Regions from separate parts of the Citrobacter sedlakii genome, predicted to be linked through region 3. Evidence: predicted binding sites of a transcription regulator. Region 3 holds the regulator's gene; each other region holds the start of a gene.
What was found. Region 3 encodes Fur, which represses iron uptake genes when iron is present. Its sites were predicted from a motif close to ATAATAATGAGAACNACTATCAA; they were not measured.
Positions count from the first base shown of each region.

Region 1: sufA (Fe-S cluster assembly scaffold SufA) is a predicted target of Fur. The motif match lies at 4,099-4,121, and genes of this name have one in related genera.
Region 2: feoA (ferrous iron transporter A) is a predicted target of Fur. The motif match lies at 4,248-4,270, and genes of this name have one in related genera.

Region 1 covers NZ_CP071070.1:2,511,424-2,517,440, forward strand. Annotated here, with positions in the region: gene sufS (cysteine desulfurase SufS) at 1-196, opposite strand, end outside; gene sufD (Fe-S cluster assembly protein SufD) at 193-1,464, opposite strand; gene sufC (Fe-S cluster assembly ATPase SufC) at 1,439-2,185, opposite strand; gene sufB (Fe-S cluster assembly protein SufB) at 2,195-3,682, opposite strand; gene sufA (Fe-S cluster assembly scaffold SufA) at 3,691-4,059, opposite strand; gene JY391_RS12035 (LysR family transcriptional regulator) at 4,523-5,404, opposite strand; gene JY391_RS12040 (Vmh family MBL fold metallo-hydrolase) at 5,527-6,017, shown strand, end outside.
Region 2 covers NZ_CP071070.1:398,560-404,576, forward strand. Annotated here, with positions in the region: gene bioH (pimeloyl-ACP methyl ester esterase BioH) at 1-136, shown strand, start outside; gene JY391_RS01845 (Rpn family recombination-promoting nuclease/putative transposase) at 182-1,120, opposite strand; gene feoC ([Fe-S]-dependent transcriptional repressor FeoC) at 1,320-1,556, opposite strand; gene feoB (Fe(2+) transporter permease subunit FeoB) at 1,567-3,891, opposite strand; gene feoA (ferrous iron transporter A) at 3,910-4,137, opposite strand; gene JY391_RS01865 (Tex family protein) at 4,567-6,017, opposite strand, start outside.
Region 3 covers NZ_CP071070.1:3,136,891-3,142,907, reverse strand. Annotated here, with positions in the region: gene tcuA (FAD-dependent tricarballylate dehydrogenase TcuA) at 1-332, opposite strand, end outside; gene tcuR (tricarballylate utilization LysR family transcriptional regulator TcuR) at 429-1,355, opposite strand; gene fur (ferric iron uptake transcriptional regulator) at 1,486-1,932, opposite strand; partial or broken gene JY391_RS23995 (fur leader peptide) at 1,925-2,010, opposite strand; gene fldA (flavodoxin FldA) at 2,214-2,744, opposite strand; gene ybfE (LexA regulated protein) at 2,895-3,188, opposite strand; gene ybfF (esterase) at 3,317-4,090, opposite strand; gene seqA (replication initiation negative regulator SeqA) at 4,280-4,825, shown strand; gene pgm (phosphoglucomutase (alpha-D-glucose-1,6-bisphosphate-dependent)) at 4,849-6,017, shown strand, end outside.

The DNA.
Region 1 (6,017 bases), 630 kb from region 3:
TCGCCTGGGCGCTCAGAGTATGAATACCGCGATGCACCGCCGCATAGCCATGGCGGTAGAATTCCGCCTCCGCGTCGATAACCTGACTGGGCTTCTGCGCGCTGGCGGCGCTATCAAGGTACGCCAGCGGCAGACCGTTGACTTCTCGCGTAAGCACGGGAAAATCCGCACGCACGTTGTCGATAGAAAATGTCATGCTCTGCCTCCCGGCAGGCGCTGGCCGATTCGCGCCAGAACCTGTTGCTTCAGCGCCTCGTCGCCGATGGCTTCCGTCAGTTCAGCGGCAAAGGCATAGAGAATCATCTGCTGGGCGTCCTGCTGGCCGATCCCGCGCGAGCGCAGATAGAACATCTGTTCATCGTCAATGCGCCCCACCGTCGCGCCATGGCTACACTTCACGTCGTCGGCGTAAATCTCAAGCTGCGGTTTGGTATCCACCTCGGCGAGTTTACCCAGCAGCAGGTTATTGTTGGTCATCTGACCGTCGGTTTTGATCGCGTATGGGGCAACGTTAATCAGACCGTTGAAGACCGCGCGCCCTTTATCGCTGACAATGGTTTTATGCAGCTGACGGCTGTTGCAATAGCCTTTGTTGTGCTCAAGCCAGGTGCGGGTATCACAGACTTCATTTTTCACCGGCATCGCGAGGCTGTTGATTCGCAGCGTCGTGTTCTCACCGTTCAGCCGGGTGCTGGTGTTATGACGCAGTACCGCATCCCCCAGCAGAAAACTGTGGCTGTGCGCCGAGGCGTCCGCCGCCATTGAAATATCATTATGGGCGAAGTGATGGCTTAACGGATTTTCAAACGCCAGCTTCACGTGATGCAGATGCGCGTTGGCTGCCACATTCATTGTCAGACGCGCGCCGGTAAAGTGTCGCGCGTCATTGAGGCTCACGTAATGTTCAATGACCGTTGCTTCTGCCCCTTCCGCCAGTTCCAGATGATGACGATAATGAGCGGTGTTCACCTCATCGTCGCCCACGCCCTGCGTAATGTGCATCAATAGCAGCGGCTTGTCAGGACGCTGATTACGCTTAACGTGGATATGGGTTACGCTGTGCGCCAGGCTTTCGGTGAGATGCAGAAACACCTCCGGCTGCACCGCGTCAGGCAGCGTCTGGCGCTCATCGTTGATCGCAACGTCAAAGCCGCTATTTTCACAGCTGTCGCTCAGCGTCGGACTGAATTTCCCATCAACAAAAACCAGACGCAGCGCATCAATTTGTAGCGCCAACGCATCCCGCTGCGCCGTCCCAATGTCCGCGAAGCGGCTGACGAACTGGCTGTTGATTAATCCTTCCAGCGGCGTGTATTTCCAGTTTTCATGTTTCCGCGTCGGCAGGCCCAGTCGCAGTAATTGCTGTAAGTGCTGTTGCGCCTGGGTGGAACGCGACTCGCCCTCGGCTTCAAACAGATGATGCCACTGCTGCAACGCATTACTGCTGTTCGGTAAGCCAGCCATATCCCTGCTCCTCCAGTTGTTTGACCAGGGTGAAATCGCCAGACTTCACAATCCGCCCCTGATACAGGACGTGGACAAAATCAGGTTTGATATAGTCAAGGATGCGCTGATAGTGCGTAACGATGATGAATGCGCGCTTGCCGTCCCGCAGGGAATTCACGCCATCGGCGACGATTTTCAGGGCATCAATATCCAGCCCGGAATCCGACTCATCCAGAATACACAGCTCCGGCTCCAGCACCGCCATTTGCAGAATGTCGTTGCGTTTTTTCTCGCCGCCGGAAAAACCCACGTTGACCGAGCGGGTCAACAGATCTTCCGGCATTTTCAGCAGCGCGATTTTCTCTTCCATCAGGTCCTGAAAATCAAAACGGTCCAGCGTCTCCTGGCCGCGATAGCTGCGCACCGCGTTAAGCGCCGTTTGCAGGAAAAACTGATTGCTGACGCCGGGAATTTCCACCGGGTACTGAAAGGCCATGAAAATGCCTTCACCGGCTCTCTCTTCCGGCGCCAGCGCCAGCAGATCTTTACCTTTAAACGCGACAGAACCGCCGATTACCTCATAATCTTCGCGTCCTGCCAGCGTCGCGGAAAGCGTGCTTTTACCGGAACCGTTCGGTCCCATGATCGCGTGCACTTCGCCGGGACGAACCTCAAGGTTCAGCCCACGCAGGATCGCTTTATCTTCGACACTGACCTGTAAATCTTTAATATTTAACATGATACTTCCTTAACCGACGCTGTGTTCAAGGCTAATAGCTAATAGTTTTTGTGCTTCGACGGCAAACTCCAGCGGCAATTCGGAGAACACGTCTTTACAGAAGCCGTTGACGATCATCGAGATCGCATCTTCTTCGCTGATACCGCGCTGCAGGCAGTAGAACAGCTGATCTTCACCGATACGCGAAGTTGTCGCTTCGTGCTCGAGCTGGGCGCTGTTATTACGGCATTCGACGTACGGGAAAGTATGCGCCCCGCAATCCGCGCCGATCAGCATTGAATCGCACTGGGTAAAGTTGCGGGCATTGGTCGCCGTCGGCATGATTTTCACCAGCCCACGATAGCTGTTCTGGCTGTGCCCGGCGGAGATCCCTTTCGAAATGATGGTCGAGCGGGTATTTTTACCGATATGGATCATTTTGGTGCCGGTATCGGCCTGCTGGTGCCCGCTGGTCAACGCCACGGAATAAAACTCGCCAATCGAGTTGTCGCCACGCAGAATACAGCTCGGGTATTTCCAGGTGATCGCCGAGCCGGTTTCCGACTGGGTCCACGACATTTTGCTGTTTTCCCCTTCGCACAACGCGCGTTTGGTAACGAAGTTGAGGATCCCGCCGGTATTGTTATCACCCGGGAACCAGTTCTGCACCGTGGAATACTTCACTTCGGCGTCTTTATGGATGATCACTTCCACGACTGCGGCGTGCAGCTGATAGCTGTCGCGCACCGGTGCTGAACATCCCTCGATATAGCTGACGTAGCTGCCCTCATCCGCCACAAGAATGGTGCGTTCAAATTGCCCGGTTTTTTCCGCGTTAATGCGAAAATAGGTGGAAAGCTCCATGGGGCAACGTACGCCCTTCGGCACATAAATGAAGGTACCGTCTGACGCCACGGCGGCGTTTAGCGCGGCAAAAAAGTTATCGTTCGCGGGGACTACCGTACCAAGGTATTTCTTCACCAGTTCCGGGTGATCATGGATCGCCTCGCCGAAAGAACAAAAAATAATGCCTTGTTCCGCCAGCTTTTCCCGGTAGGTGGTGGCGACTGAAACGGAGTCAAAAATAGCGTCGACCGCCACTTCCCGCCCTTCGCGCACAGGCACGCCAAGCTGCTCAAACGCGGCCTCCACCTCTTTACTGAGGAACGCGTTGGCGCCCGTTTGCTGAACCGCTCCCGGCTGTGATGCGCAGGTGTCGTCGCAGTGACCGCATGACGGCGCAGAGTAATAGCTGTAATCCTGATAATTCAGCCTATCGTAGTGGGCTTTCAGCCAGTGCGGTTCAGCCATTTCTACCCATGCCCGGTAGGCATTGAGGCGAAAGGCCAGCATCCACTCTGGTTCGTTACGTTTTGCAGAAATCGCGCGCACCACGTCTTCGTTAATTCCTTTCGCCAGCTCATCAGTTTGTAACTGGGTAAAGAAACCTTCTTTGTAGTTCAGCGGGCCGCCGGTCCAGGTTTTGACATCGTCAGTTGCTTCAGTATTACGAGACATAGTACCGCCTATACCCCAAAGCTTTCGCCACAGCCGCATTCGTTCTGGGCTTTCGGGTTATGAAATTTGAATAACTGGTTTAATCCTTCCCGGACATAATCGACTTCCGTCCCGTCGATAAACGGCATCGCCTGAAGCGGGACGTAAAGTTTCGCGCCCTCGTATTCGAACAGCAGATCGTCCTTTTCAGGCTCACTGACCGTATCCAGCACGTAACCAAAGCCAGCGCAGCCGGTCTGTTTAACGCCCAGGCGCACGCCCAGCATTCCCGGCTGTTTGGCCACCAGTTCGCGAATATGCGCGGCCGCCGAAGGGGTTAGCGTTAATCCGCGCCAGGCAAAATCGTCTGGGTTAAATGTTCCTGAATGCAATTCCATAGAATGACCTCGCGTAATGAGCCATCAGGCTATAACACCATGTTAGTGATAATGATTATCACTTCAACCCCTCAACAGCAGGGGCATTCCCCTTAATCACCCTTTTTAACGGCTTTTATTAAGCATAGACCTTGCTACGCGGGTTATAAGTCAGGGTGAGTTTTTTGCAATTGTTTGAAAAATAAAGCGTTCAGAAAAAATCATCGACCAGGGTGGTCAAAAAAGGAAAGATGTATAGAAAATGTCTATTTCACGGATAGGCAGTGGCGCGTGATTGTCGTAAAGAAAAAAACCCTTAAGGCTGTTCATCACAGCCTTAAGGGTTCCCGCCCCATCCGGCGCTTATCTCCGGCACTCGCAATGGCTTAGCTCTTGAAGGGGCTTTAAGAATATTCTCATATCGTCAGCGATCAGTTTTAACACTAATTGCGATCCGCGCATTTTGTATGGCGGATCAATTTCTTCAGTTTACTGAGAGTATGTCTTTCACCGCGTCCAGCAGCAGTCGTAGCCCCGCCGACTGGTGCGCGCGGGAAAGATACAAGCCGTACACCGGCAAAGGCCGGGGTTTATGCCCGGGCAGCAAAGGCACCAGCGCACCGCTTGTTAACCCTTCTCGCGCCTCTTTTTCCGGTATCAACGCCACGCCCATTCCTGCCAACGCCGCCTCGCCTAAAAGCGAGGAAATCCCGGCGCTGAGGTTACCTTTTATCGCGACCGAAACCGCCTCACCGCGGGCATCAAGAAAGCGCCAGGATTTCCCGGCAAACCCGCTGTAATAAAGGCAGTTATGACGGGTAAGGTCGTCCGGTGTTTGTGGCGTACCATGTTGCTTCAGATAAGCAGGCGATGCGCAAAGCACTGATTCACAGTTGCCAAGACGACGAGCGATAGTACCCGGCTCCGGCGCGTCGGTAATACGAATAGCGAGATCGATTCGTTCCCCAACCAGACTCACGGGCTGGTTATTAATCTCGACTTCAATCCGCAGATCCGGGTAGCGGGTTAAAAATGCTGGCAGTACCGGCGCAAGAATATGCATCGCCGTAAAATGGGCACAGGCGACACGCAAGGTTCCGGAAGGCATACCTCCCGCCGCAACCGCGCCAATGCCCTGAGAAAGCTGCGCCAACGTGCGGGTCTTTAGCAGGACCTCTTCGCCAGCAGGCGTGATGGTGAGCCTGCGTGAAGAACGGTGGATCAGTCGTGCGCCAGCCCATTTTTCCATTTCCTCAAGATAGCGGCTGACCATCGGTCTGGAAAGTCCGAGCGCTCGCGCCGCGGCGCTCATACTGCCTAAATCACAGATGTGATTAAATACCGTCGCCGCCATCACTCTGTCCACTTTACCTCCATCCGATCGTTTTATGAAACTCAGCATGTCCTGTTTAAGGAATTCTAACAGATCGGGATTGACTTAAAATGCGTAGCCTTAAGACAACACTTCATCTGCAAAAGGTTACTGTCATGAAAATAAAAACCCTGACGGCACTGACGCTGCTCGCTTCACCGGTCTTTGCCGCCCCACTGCATCTTGAGGTGTATAACCCTCAGGAGAACGCCATTTTCCCGGTCTCTTCCACGCTGGTATCCGGACCAACGGAAGCCATTTTGTTTGATGCGCAGTTCAGCACTAAAGATGGCGAAAAATTACTTAAGATGATTCAGGCCAGCGGTAAGTCACTGAAAGCCGTGGTCATTACCTCGGGCGATCCGGACTTTTACTTCGGTCTTGAGCCGATTGTGAAAGCCTATCCTCAGGTAAAAGTGCTGGCGACGCCTGAAGTGGTCAAACATATTCAGGAAACAAAAGACGCAAAGCTGCAATACTGGGGACCGCAGATGAAGGACGGCGTGCCGAAAACCATCACCGTACCGCAGGTCACTACCGGGACGCGTTTTCACATTGACGGAGAAACACTGGAACTTCGCCATCCTGGCAACTATGCGGCTTATGT
Region 2 (6,017 bases), 2.0 Mb from region 3:
TAAGATTGTGCCGGTGCTGGATGCGCTGTGGCCGCAGAGTGAATCGCAGATCTTTACGAAGGCGGCACATGCCCCGTTTATTTCTCATCCAGCGGCATTTTGTGAAGCGCTGATTGCGTTGAAACAGTCACTGTAATGCCTGTTGCCAGGCCCGGCACTCGCGCACTCGCCGGGCAGGGTATCAGTGGCTTAATCGCATTACTTCAGCGGCTGACAGGCCGGTGATCCTTGACACCGTACGCCGATCGATTCCATCCGCCAGCATGGTGCGCGCAATGCGTTGCGCTTCTTCGCGTTTACCTAACCGTAAGCCTTTTTTTATGCCCTTTTTCAATCCATTTTCAAGGCCTTTTTCCAGGCCGCGCTGATGGCCTTCCTGGCGTAATCTTTCGGCAATCGTCATCATCCTCTCCTTGTGCTGGGGTAAACGTTCGGTCACGGCGTGAATAAACTCATCAAAGCGATCGGTGTCGCCGGAACGCAAGAGATAATTAAATAGCGCTTTAAGCTGTTTGTCATTAGCGTGTCCTTTAACAAGCAGCGTCGCCAGCTTTTCCACCAGCCCAAGCAGGTCACGGGTGCGAATATGCTTTTGTATCAGCTCAAGCAACGCCATTCGTCGATGCTGCATGATCTCGTCATCCGGTATGACGGTGATATCCACAAGGGGAAATGCGGTGGCATAAAGCTCTCTTGCCAGTGAGGGGTTATCAAATTCATCAAGCCAGCAAAGGGAAAATGGGTAGGGACTTTCCGTGCCGTGATAAAACAGCATCGGCACCACCAGTGGCAATTTTTTATGCCCCGCGTCCAGGTGCTGCTGCATCGCCGCGATGGCGTAACGCATCAGCCGAAACGCCATGTGAGCATCCGGCGTGCTTTGATGCTCAATAACAATGTAGATATAGGCGTCTCCTTCGCGGGTTTTAAGCGACCACAAGATATCGGAATAATAAGCCCGCAGTTGTTCCTCGATAAAGCTGCCCGATTCCAGCTTCAGCGTTTTCAAATCGCAGAGGTGTCGCACCGCTGCGGGCAGATGGAGTTTAAGGAAGTCCCGCGCGGTAGGGGGATGGCGGAGAAAGGTTTTGAAAATCGCATCATGCGGCGTTGAGGTCATTATGGTGTTCCGTCACGTAAATAGTCAGAGGACGGAAGCGTAAACGTCGGAGCTGCTGGCCGCACCCGGTAAAAGTTCATCCTGCGAAAGAGGACGAAGGAATCATCACGCGTGGTGAAAGCGGTTCATTTTCGCGGAACGGAGCGCGCAAAAAACGACACGGGGCAGAAGGTATCGTTTTTAGCGCTGGGGGAAGGGTTTAGCGCAATGTCCACCATTCGCGCAGGCAGGCTTTGCCTTCCGGACAGCTTTTACAGCTTCCCGAAAGGCAGCCGTCGGGTTCTTCCTGAACCCGCGCGGCTTTTCCCATCGTTTCCAGTTGATTCAGCATCGCGTCGATCATTGGCTGTGGCGTATGCAGCGTCTGGCTGATTTGCGCCGCCTCCATGCGCCCGCGCAGCGCCAGTAAATCGCGAACCTGAATCAGTGAAGCCATCGTTCAGCCCTTAGTGACAGTCGCCGGTGGTGGTCGACGCGGCGCAGCAGGCGCTGGCGCTTTTACGCGTCGCCAGCAGATTAACATCCACCCGGCTCCGCGCCCGACGCAGCAGGCCAATCACCACGACGTTAAACAGAATCACCGCCAGAATGCACACCAGGCTATAGGTTGGATGTTCGCCGTAGCTGGCGACCTGATAGAACAGGGTCGACAGCGAGTATGCGATGTTCAGCCCCCACAGAATGGAGAAGCCCATCCAGCCGCGGCTGGACTCGCGAGCGATTGCGCCCATCACTGAGATGCACGGAACGTACAGCAGGACGAAAATCAGGTAGCTGTAAGCCGCCGCCGCGCTGCCAAATTTCGCATCCATGACGCCCATCGCGCCGGTCGCCATTTCGCCATCACCCTTGCTGGCTTCGATCGGGTTCGCCAGAACGCTCAGGCTGAGCGTATCTTTCAGGCTCTGCCAGGTTTCTTCCAGCGCGTCGAGCAGTTCGCCGCCAAGGCTGAACTCAGCCGGGTTAAACGCCTCTTCCTGAATGTTTTCCGCGGTGTAAAGGGTGTTGAGCGTACCGACCACCACTTCTTTCGCCATCGCACCGGTGAACAGACCTACTGTGGCCTGCCAGTTATCCTCGTGTACGCCGATCGGCTTGAAGACGGGCGTAATTACGCGGCTAACGGAAGCCAGGGCAGAGTCGTTGATGTTGTCGACGATTTTACCGTCCAGCGAGAAGCTGTTAAACGCGCTCAGGAAGATGCTGACGATGACGATCACTTTACCGGCGCGCAGTACAAAGCCTTTCAGACGCTGCCAGGTCTGGATCACCAGGCTCTTAATGTGGGGGATATGATAAACCGGCAGTTCCATCACAAACGGCGAGGCTTCGCCGCGCATAATGGTGTGTTTGAGCATCAGGCCGGTCAGCACTGCCATCACAATGCCCAGCACGTACAGGGAGAACACTGCCAGCGCGCCGTTTTGCCCGAAGAAGGCGGCCGCAAAGACGGCGAAAATCGCCAGGCGCGCGCCGCAGGACATAAACGGCGCCATCATGATGGTCATCAGGCGTTCACGCGGCGCGTCCAGCGTACGGGCGCCCATCACCGACGGGACGTTGCAACCAAAGCCGACGATCAGCGGAACAAACGATTTTCCTGGTAGCCCCAGCGCCTGCATCAGGCGGTCCATGACAAACGCGGCGCGCGCCATGTAACCGGAGTCTTCGAGGAAAGAAAGGAACAGGTACATCATGCCGATTTGCGGTACCAGCGGCAGAACAGTATTGATACCGCCGCCAATCCCCTGGGCGAGGAAAATGGTCAGCCAGTCCGGGAAGTGGAGGGTGTAGCCAATCCACTGGATGCCGTGAATAAAGACGGCGACAGAACCGGCGTCGAAGATGGGCGCCAACGCGCCGCCGATGTTAATGGCGAGCAGGAACATCAGGTACATCACAAACAGGAAGACTGGCAGCCCCAGGAAGCGGTTGAGGACGATTTTGTCCACCGCCGTGGTGAAGCGGCTGGGCTCCGCCGTCAGGGTGTTGCTCACCACGTCGCAGATGGCGGCGATGCACTGGTAGCGGGCGTCGGCGATGTGTAGCGCCGGATCGTCCATCTCTTCGCTCAGGCGAGCGAACGAGGCGTCCAGTTGCTGCGCGGCATCCCCGGCGTAAGCGCGGCTGTAAATGTCGCCCTCCAGCATCTGTAAACCGAGCCAGCGACGCTGGTGCGAAGGCATGGTCTGCGCCATCAGGTTTGCCAGATTATCCGCTTCACGTAGCAACGGCTGGGCATAATGTACCAATTCGACGTTTTCATTTTTGCTGTGGCGATCGATCGCCAGCTTCAGTGCTTCGATACCGCGTCCACGGGTGGACACCAGCGGAACTACCGGGCAGCCGAGACGCGCGGACAGCGCATCAATGTCGATCCGGATCTGCTGTTTTTCGGCGATATCCAGCATGTTAAGCGCGACAATGCAGGGGATCCCCAGCTCCAGCAATTGCAGCGTCAGGTACAGGTTGCGCTCGAGGTTGGAGGCGTCCACGACGTTGATTAACAGATCTGCGTCGCCGCTCAGAATGTAATGGCAGGCAATCTGCTCATCGAGAGAGGTTTGTGACGAAATGGTGGTCAGAGAATAAGTGCCGGGCAGGTCGACCAGCGTCACCTGGTGGTCAGTGGTAGAAAACAGGCCTTCTTTGCGTTCGACCGTCACGCCAGCCCAGTTGCCCACGCGCTGGCGCGCGCCGGTAAGCTGGTTAAATAATGTTGTCTTGCCGGAATTTGGATTACCAATTAAACCAATGGTTAATTTTTTCATTGTTATAGACTCACTGTATTAGCAGGAAACCGCTTCCACTTCTAATAACGCCAGGTCTTTTTTCCGTAATACCAGGCTGACGCGGCGGGTTTCGATATGCACCGGATCACCCAAGGGCGCGACGCGCACCACGTTAAATGAGGAACCCGGCAGCATGCCGAGGGAAAGCAGTTTCTGACGGTATGCAGGACTTATTTCACGGGCAAAGCCGGTAATTTTCCACGCAGTATCTGGAGTAAATTGCATAAGAGCCTACTTGTATCTTGCTTACTGGTTATTACCTCATGGGGCTGAGGAACGCGGCATGAGACCAGCTGATTAGCCAACGAAGGAAAGATTAAATAATCAACAATGCAATGATAATGAGAATGGTTTCTATCATCAATAGAATAAATGTGACGGAATGTTGGTTTGAATAATAATTTGCGTCAACTTTGACATGGCTCAACATTTATTGTCGGCAGGTGAAATGATTCGAGGAATTAATAAATTAACAGTATTAATGTTTAATTATCGTTTCATCTGTTAACGATGTGATAAATATTAGTGCGGGGGTAAAAGAAGAATTGAATGTTGCCGGATGGCGGGTTAACCGCCTTTCCGGCAGACAGCGCGACATTGTCCTCCAGGCCGGACAAGACGCATTCGCGTCGTTATCCGGCACAGGTTTCTGGGTTAGCGTTTTTTACCCATTGCCGCCGCCAGCGCATCCATCATCGCGCTATTGCCTGTCGGCTGCGCGTCGCGACCGCGCGGTCTGGCGGCTTTCGCGGCGGGACGTTCGTTCCCGTTCGTCCCCCCACGGCGCGCCTGAGTCTCTCCTGGCTGTTCATCGAGACGCATGGTCAGGGCTATGCGCTTACGTTGCAGATCCACCTCCAGCACTTTCACCTTCACGATGTCGCCTGCTTTCACTACAGTATGGGGATCTTCCACAAACTTGTTCGACAGGGAAGAGATGTGAACCAGGCCATCCTGATGGACGCCGATATCGACAAACGCGCCAAAGTTGGTGACGTTGGTGACGGCGCCTTCCAGAATCATCCCCGGCTGCAGGTCGTTCATGGTTTCGACGCCGTCGGCAAACTGCGCGGTTTTGAACTCCGGACGCGGGTCACGCCCCGGTTTTTCCAGCTCTTTGATGATGTCAGTCACGGTCGGCACGCCGAATTTGTCGTCGGTGAAGTCAACGGCTTTCAGGTTGCGCAGTTCGCTGCTGTTACCCATCAGATCTTTCAGTGCCTGCTGGGTTGCCGCCAGAATACGTTCTACCACCGGATACGCTTCCGGGTGGACGGTTGAGGCGTCAAGCGGGTTATCGCCGTGGTTGATGCGCAGGAAGCCCGCGCACTGCTCAAAGGCTTTTGGCCCCAGACGGCTTACCTTCAGCAACTGCTGACGATTCTGGAATTGTCCGTTTTCATCGCGCCAGGCGACGATATTTTGCGCCATCATACGGGTTAAGCCCGCTACGCGGGTCAGCAGGGGGACGGAGGCGGTGTTCAGGTCCACGCCGACGGCGTTTACGCAGTCTTCCACCACCGCGTCCAGCTTACGCGCCAGCTGTGTCTGGCTGACGTCATGTTGATACTGGCCGACGCCGATGGATTTCGGGTCGATCTTCACAAGCTCCGCCAGCGGGTCCTGCAGACGGCGGGCGATAGAGACCGCGCCGCGCAGGGAAACGTCAAGATCCGGAAATTCCTGCGCCGCCAGCTCAGAGGCGGAATAAACCGACGCGCCCGCTTCGCTGACAATCACTTTTTGCGCGGTGACTTTCGGGAACTGCTTCTGCACGTCGAGGAAGAAACGCTCGGTTTCACGCGAGGCCGTACCGTTACCAATCGCCACCAGTTCAACGTGATATTTTTCACACAGCGCGGCGACGACCATCGCGGCTTTAGCGGCCTGGCCGGTATGGGGATAAATGGTGTCAGTGGCGACCAGCTTACCGGTACCATCCACCACCGCCACTTTCACCCCGGTACGCAGACCCGGATCGAGGCCCATGGTTGCGCGCAGGCCCGCCGGCGCGGCCATCAGCAAGTCATGCAGATTACGGGCAAACACGTTGATCGCCTCGTCTTCCGCGCGTTCACGCACGGCGCCCATCAGTTCGGTTTCGA
Region 3 (6,017 bases):
GATAACGGTGGCTGAAAATTCACACCGTGTTTGCGCATCCAGTCACGGCACTGCGAAGAGGTGCGGATCACCAGTCGTGCCAGCGCTTCGTTGGTATTGCCTTCCGTTACCCGCCAGAGATCCTGCCAGTACTCTTCTTCGGGATAACGGTCGACCAGCACATCCTGCGGCGCATCATGCATACAGCGCAAATTACGGGTGTGCTGTGAATTGCCACCGCGCCATTCGCGCGGCGCCGCTTCCAGCAGCAGCACCGACGCACCGGCCTCCCGGGCGGTTAAGGCGGCACACAGCGCGGCATTGCCGCCGCCAATCACCAGAACATCAACCATCGTAGACTCCATTACGCTTTAACAAATGTTAAATTTGTAATGAAAATGTATACGCATGGGTTGTAGGGGCGCTATGAGGTACTGCTAAAACCCTCTTTAGTTAACGTAAAGGGTGGCGCCTGGCCAGCGGTCAGCCTCAACCAGTTCACGCATCACTTTACCCAGCACGACGCGAGCTGCCAGCCCCGCCGGGGTCAGTTCGTCATCCGATAAACTGACCAGAAAGTTGGGACGGCTGAGGACCGGATTATGGACGCCGATCACGCGCAGGTCGTCCTGGTCCAGTCGGGAAATCGCCGCGCCAGGTTGTAGGGTGGCGCCCAGACCGTCGCGGACCGCCCGCATCAGTAGCGTCAGACCGTCAATTTCCGCAACGATATCAACCTGCAGCGCGTGCTCTTGTGCGATAGCCTCCAGTCTGCCGCGCAGACCGTGGCCCTGACTGGGCATCACGAGGGGAATATTCGCCAGTTGAGCAGGCATGATGTTGTCTTCAGGGAATATAGCCAGCAGGGGGTGGGGGCCGATCAGAAACAGCCGCTCTTCCAGAACCGGCTTCGCGCTCCAGCGCAGGATCTTCTCTTTCTGAAAGACGACCGCTAAATCAAGCTGGCGGGTGTTAATCATCCGCTCAAGATTGCCGGAGAGACTCTCCACGACGTGCAGCCGCACGTCAGCGTAGCTTTCCCGCATGGCGTTAATAAACGGAATGCCCAACACCGATGCCGTACTGGGCGCCATACCGACGCTAACGTGGCCGGATAACCGCGCCTCACGCGCAGCAAGAATGGCGTCGTCGGCATGCCGTAGCGCCAGTTGCGCCTGAGAATAAAAGGCCAGCCCCGCGTTAGTGGGCGTGACGCCGCGCGACGTTCGTTGCAGCAGGCGGATGGCGAGTTCACTTTCCAGACGTGTCATTTGTTGGCTCAGCGCCGAGACGCCAATGTCGAGATCCAGCGCGGCGCTACCCATGCTGCCGGTTTCAACAATACGAACAAAATAACGTAACTGGCGAAGTTCCATTTCGATTCTCCGGACAGGTCAGGGAAGGGAATTTTTACATTAAAACAACACGGGCGGGGAGGGAAGGAAAACGGCGGGATCGCGCCCACAAAAAAGCCAGCCCGCAGGCTGGCTTTCATCAAGCGTAAAATTATTTGCCGTCGTGCGCGTGTTCATCTTCGCGGCAGTCGCCTTCGGCGCAATGGCCATAGAGATAGAGGCTGTGGTTCGTTAAACGAATACCGTGCTTCGCCGCAATCTCACGCTGACGGGCTTCAATCGAATCATCACTAAATTCAATCACTTTGCCACAATCGAGGCAAATAAGGTGATCGTGATGATGCTGCTGGGTCAGCTCAAAAACGGATTTGCCGCCTTCAAAATTGTGGCGGGTTACGATACCGGCGTCATCAAACTGGTTCAGCACGCGATAGACGGTCGCCAGACCAATTTCTTCACCCATGTCGATCAGTCGTTTGTATAAATCTTCCGCACTGACGTGATGGTTATCCGGTTCCTGAAGCACTTCCAGAATCTTTAAACGTGGAAGCGTTACTTTCAGGCCAGCCTTCTTTAATGCGGTATTGTTGTCAGTCATGCGGAATCTGTCCTGTTGCTAAACGATTCACTTCATACGAGAAGTGACAGAAATTGCATTCGAGATAATGCCTCTCATTATAGGACTGCCATCCTTAAATGAAAACTGCAAGCCTCGGGCAAATGTTAATAAAAACGTGGTATTGCCTGGAAATGAGAGCGCCACCTAATAACTCCCGCACATTGTACAGGGATGGGCAAGAAAGTTACAAATTTGTAGCAATTATTTTGATTGGTTTTGTCTATTGATGCGGCGCAAATGGTCTTTGCGCCGCACGGTCATCAGGCGTTGATGATTTCATCCAGGTGCAGTTCTTCAGAAATCTGCTTAACCCATTTCTCAACGCGCTCGGCGGTCAGTTCTGGCTGGCGATCTTCGTCAATGGCCAGACCGACAAAGTGATCGTCATCGGCCAGGCCTTTCGACGCTTCAAAATGATAACCCGCGGTCGGCCAGTGACCGACGATGGTCGCGCCACGCGGCTCAATGATGTCGCGGATAGTACCTAACGCGTCGCAGAAATATTCCGCGTAATCTTCCTGGTCGCCGCAGCCGAACAGCGCCACCAGCTTACCGTTGAAATCAATCTCTTCCAGAGTCGGGAAGAAGTCGTCCCAGTCACACTGCGCTTCGCCATAGTACCAGGTCGGGATACCAAGCAGCAGGATGTCATAGCCTTCAAGATCTTCTTTGCTGCTTTTTGCAATGTCATGCACGTCGGCAACATCTTTACCAAGCTGTTTTTGAATCATTTTTGCGATATTTTCGGTGTTCCCGGTGTCGCTGCCGAAAAAAATGCCAGTGATTGCCATGAGTAAAGTAACCTCTTGAAACTTATTGAAATGGTGGGGGCAAATTGCCCACAGATAAGGGCAATCATAGCAGAACAGTCAGGTATGCGGAAATAGCAAACGCACGCGAGTGCACTCCCTGCTACATGATAGTGATAAATTGTGCGGGTTTCAGACTGAACCCTGGCGTCGCAACGTCGCCAGTTGGCTCATCAGGATTTCTTCGATCAGCTCGCTGCGGCTGATGTCGCGCGATTCCGCCAGTTCATTCAGGGCGTCGACGGCTTCCGCGTTGAGCTTAAGTTCAACACGTTTCAGGCCACGAACTTTGTCGCGTTTAAGCTGGTTGCGCTTGTTAATGCGCAGCTGTTCATCGCGTGAAAGCGGATTGGTTTTAGGTCGTCCCGGGCGACGCTCGTGCGCGAACAGATCTAATGTCGTACGGTCCGTTTGTTCTTTGGCCATGATTTTGGTGACTTCGGGGAAACAATCAGCCAGGCCTCTGCCCGGATGGATAGCGCGCCATCATACATCAGCGGATGGGGCACGCCAACGTTCGCGCGCGCAATCGCGCGCGGACGCTGAGTTTTTAATCAGTTTGCGCTGTCGTTCAGATAACGACGAATGGCGCGCAGCACTGCGTCAGGTTTTTCGGCATGAACCCAGTGGCCTGCGCCCGCGATGACATGCGCGCGCGCCTGTGGGAATTGCGCGAGCAGGTCGTCGCGATACGTCTCGGTGACGTAAGGGGAATTGCCGCCAGGGATAAACAACGCCGGGCGATCCCAGGCTGGAATCGGCTCCCAGCCGACAATATGCGGATACTGATCCCACAGCACCGGCACGTTAAAGCGCCATTCGCCGTCAACGTACGACTTCAGCAGAAACTGAATCACGCCCTCTTCTCTGAGATGGTCGCGCATGACGGCAGCCGCCTCCTTGCGCGTCGTGGCCTGAGACGCCGTCACGGCGTTGATCGCCGCGAAAATCTCATCGTGGCGTCGTACCTTATAATCTACCGGGGCGATGTCGATCGCCACCAGACGATCGATGCGTTCCGGAGCCAGCGCGGTCAGGGCCATCACCGCCTTGCCGCCCATCGAGTGGCCAATAAACGTGGCTTTTTCGATCTGCTGCGCATCCAGAGTGTCGAGCAGATCCTGCGCCATCGCCGGATATGTCATCAGCGGATCGCGGGGCGAGAGGCCGTGGTTACGCATATCAACCTGGAGGATATCGTGATCGCTGACCAGCTCGCGGGCCAGCACGCCGAGATTGTCCAGGCTGCCAAACAGACCGTGAACGAGGACGATGGGAGAATTATTGTGCAGGTTTTGTGCAGTTTGCGCTCGGATATTCAATTTCATGGCAAAGTTCTTTTTTTCGCTCTGTCGGGTTAGGGTATTATGTTGACCATTCTGCCACTGGGCTGCAACTGATACGGTTTACTCCGAGTTTTTTGTTCAGCCAGGTTTGACGCTATCCGCTGTTGGGATTTGCTCCTATAATTCCAACGATTTGTATTCAGATCAGTTATGACACCGCACTGGATTAAGATGAAAACGATTGAAGTTGATGATGAACTCTACAGCTATATTGCCAGCCACACCAAGCATATCGGCGAGAGCGCGTCCGACATTTTACGGCGTATGTTGAAGTTTTCCGCCGCATCGCAGCCCGTCGCGTCGGCGACAAAAGAGGCACGCGCCGCGCAGCCTGTGAGCGCAGAAGTGAAACCCGTCAATCCCGTCAAAGACAAAGTGCGCGCTATGCGTGAGCTGCTGCTGTCCGATGAATATGCGGAACAGAAAAAAGCGGTGAATCGCTTTATGCTGGTGCTGTCTACACTTTACTCACTGGATCACCAGGCGTTTGCCGATGCCACCGACTCGCTGCATGGTCGCACTCGCGTCTATTTCGCGGCGGATGAACAGACGCTGCTGAAAAACGGCAATCAGACCAAGCCGAAACATGTGCCTGGCACGCCGTACTGGGTGATCACGAACACCAACACCGGCCGTAAATGCAGCATGGTCGAACACATCATGCAGTCAATGCAATTCCCGGCGGAATTGATTGAGAAGGTTTGCGGAACAATTTAATGCTTGCATAAAAGGACCAGGCAATGGCAATCCACAACCGTGCAGGTCAACCTGCGCAACAAAGTGATTTGATTAACGTCGCCCAACTGACGGCGCAATATTATGTACTGAAACCCGAGGCAGGGAATGCCGAGCACGCGGTGAAGTTCGGTACCTCCGGACACCGCGGCAGTGCAGGTCGTCATAGCTTCAACGAGCCGCACATTCTGGCGATTGCCCAGGCTATCGCCGAAGAACGTGCGAAAAACGGTATCACCGGCCCTTGCTATGTGGGGAAAGATACCCACGCGCTGTCCGAACCGGCGTTTATCTCGGTGCTGGAAGTGCTGGCGGCCAACGGTGTCGACGTGATTGTTCAGGAGAACAACGGTTTTACCCCGACGCCTGCGGTGTCGAACGCTATCCTGGTTCACAATAAAAAAGGGGGGGCGTTGGCGGACGGTATTGTCATCACGCCGTCTCACAACCCGCCGGAAGACGGCGGCATCAAATACAACCCGCCGAACGGCGGCCCGGCAGATACCAACGTCACGAAAGTGGTGGAAGACCGCGCAAATGCGCTGCTGGCCGACGGTCTGAAGGGCGTGAAGCGCATTTCTCTCGATGCGGCGATGGCGTCTGGCCACGTCAAAGAGCAGGATCTGGTGCAGCCGTTTGTGGAAGGGCTGGCGGAAATTGTTGATATGGCCGCCATTCAGAAAGCGGGCCTGACGCTGGGCGTCGATCCGCTGGGCGGTTCCGGTATTGAATACTGGAAGCGTATTGCGGAGCATTACAAGCTCAACCTGACCCTCGTGAACGATCAGGTGGATCAGACCTTCCGCTTTATGCACCTGGACAAAGACGGCGCGATCCGCATGGACTGCTCCTCGGAGTGCGCGATGGCTGGCCTGCTGGCGCTACGTGATAAGTTTGATCTGGCGTTTGCCAACGACCCGGACTATGACCGTCACGGTATCGTCACGCCGGCGGGGCTGATGAACCCGAACCACTATCTGGCGGTCGCTATCAATTATCTGTTCCAGCACCGTCCGCAGTGGGGCAAAGAGGTGGCGGTGGGTAAAACCCTGGTTTCCTCGGCAATGATTGACCGCGTGGTCAACGATCTGGGCCGCAAACTGGTCGAAGTGCCGGTGGGCTTCAAATGGTTTGTTGACGGCCTGTTTGACGGTAGCTTTGGCTTTGGCGGTGA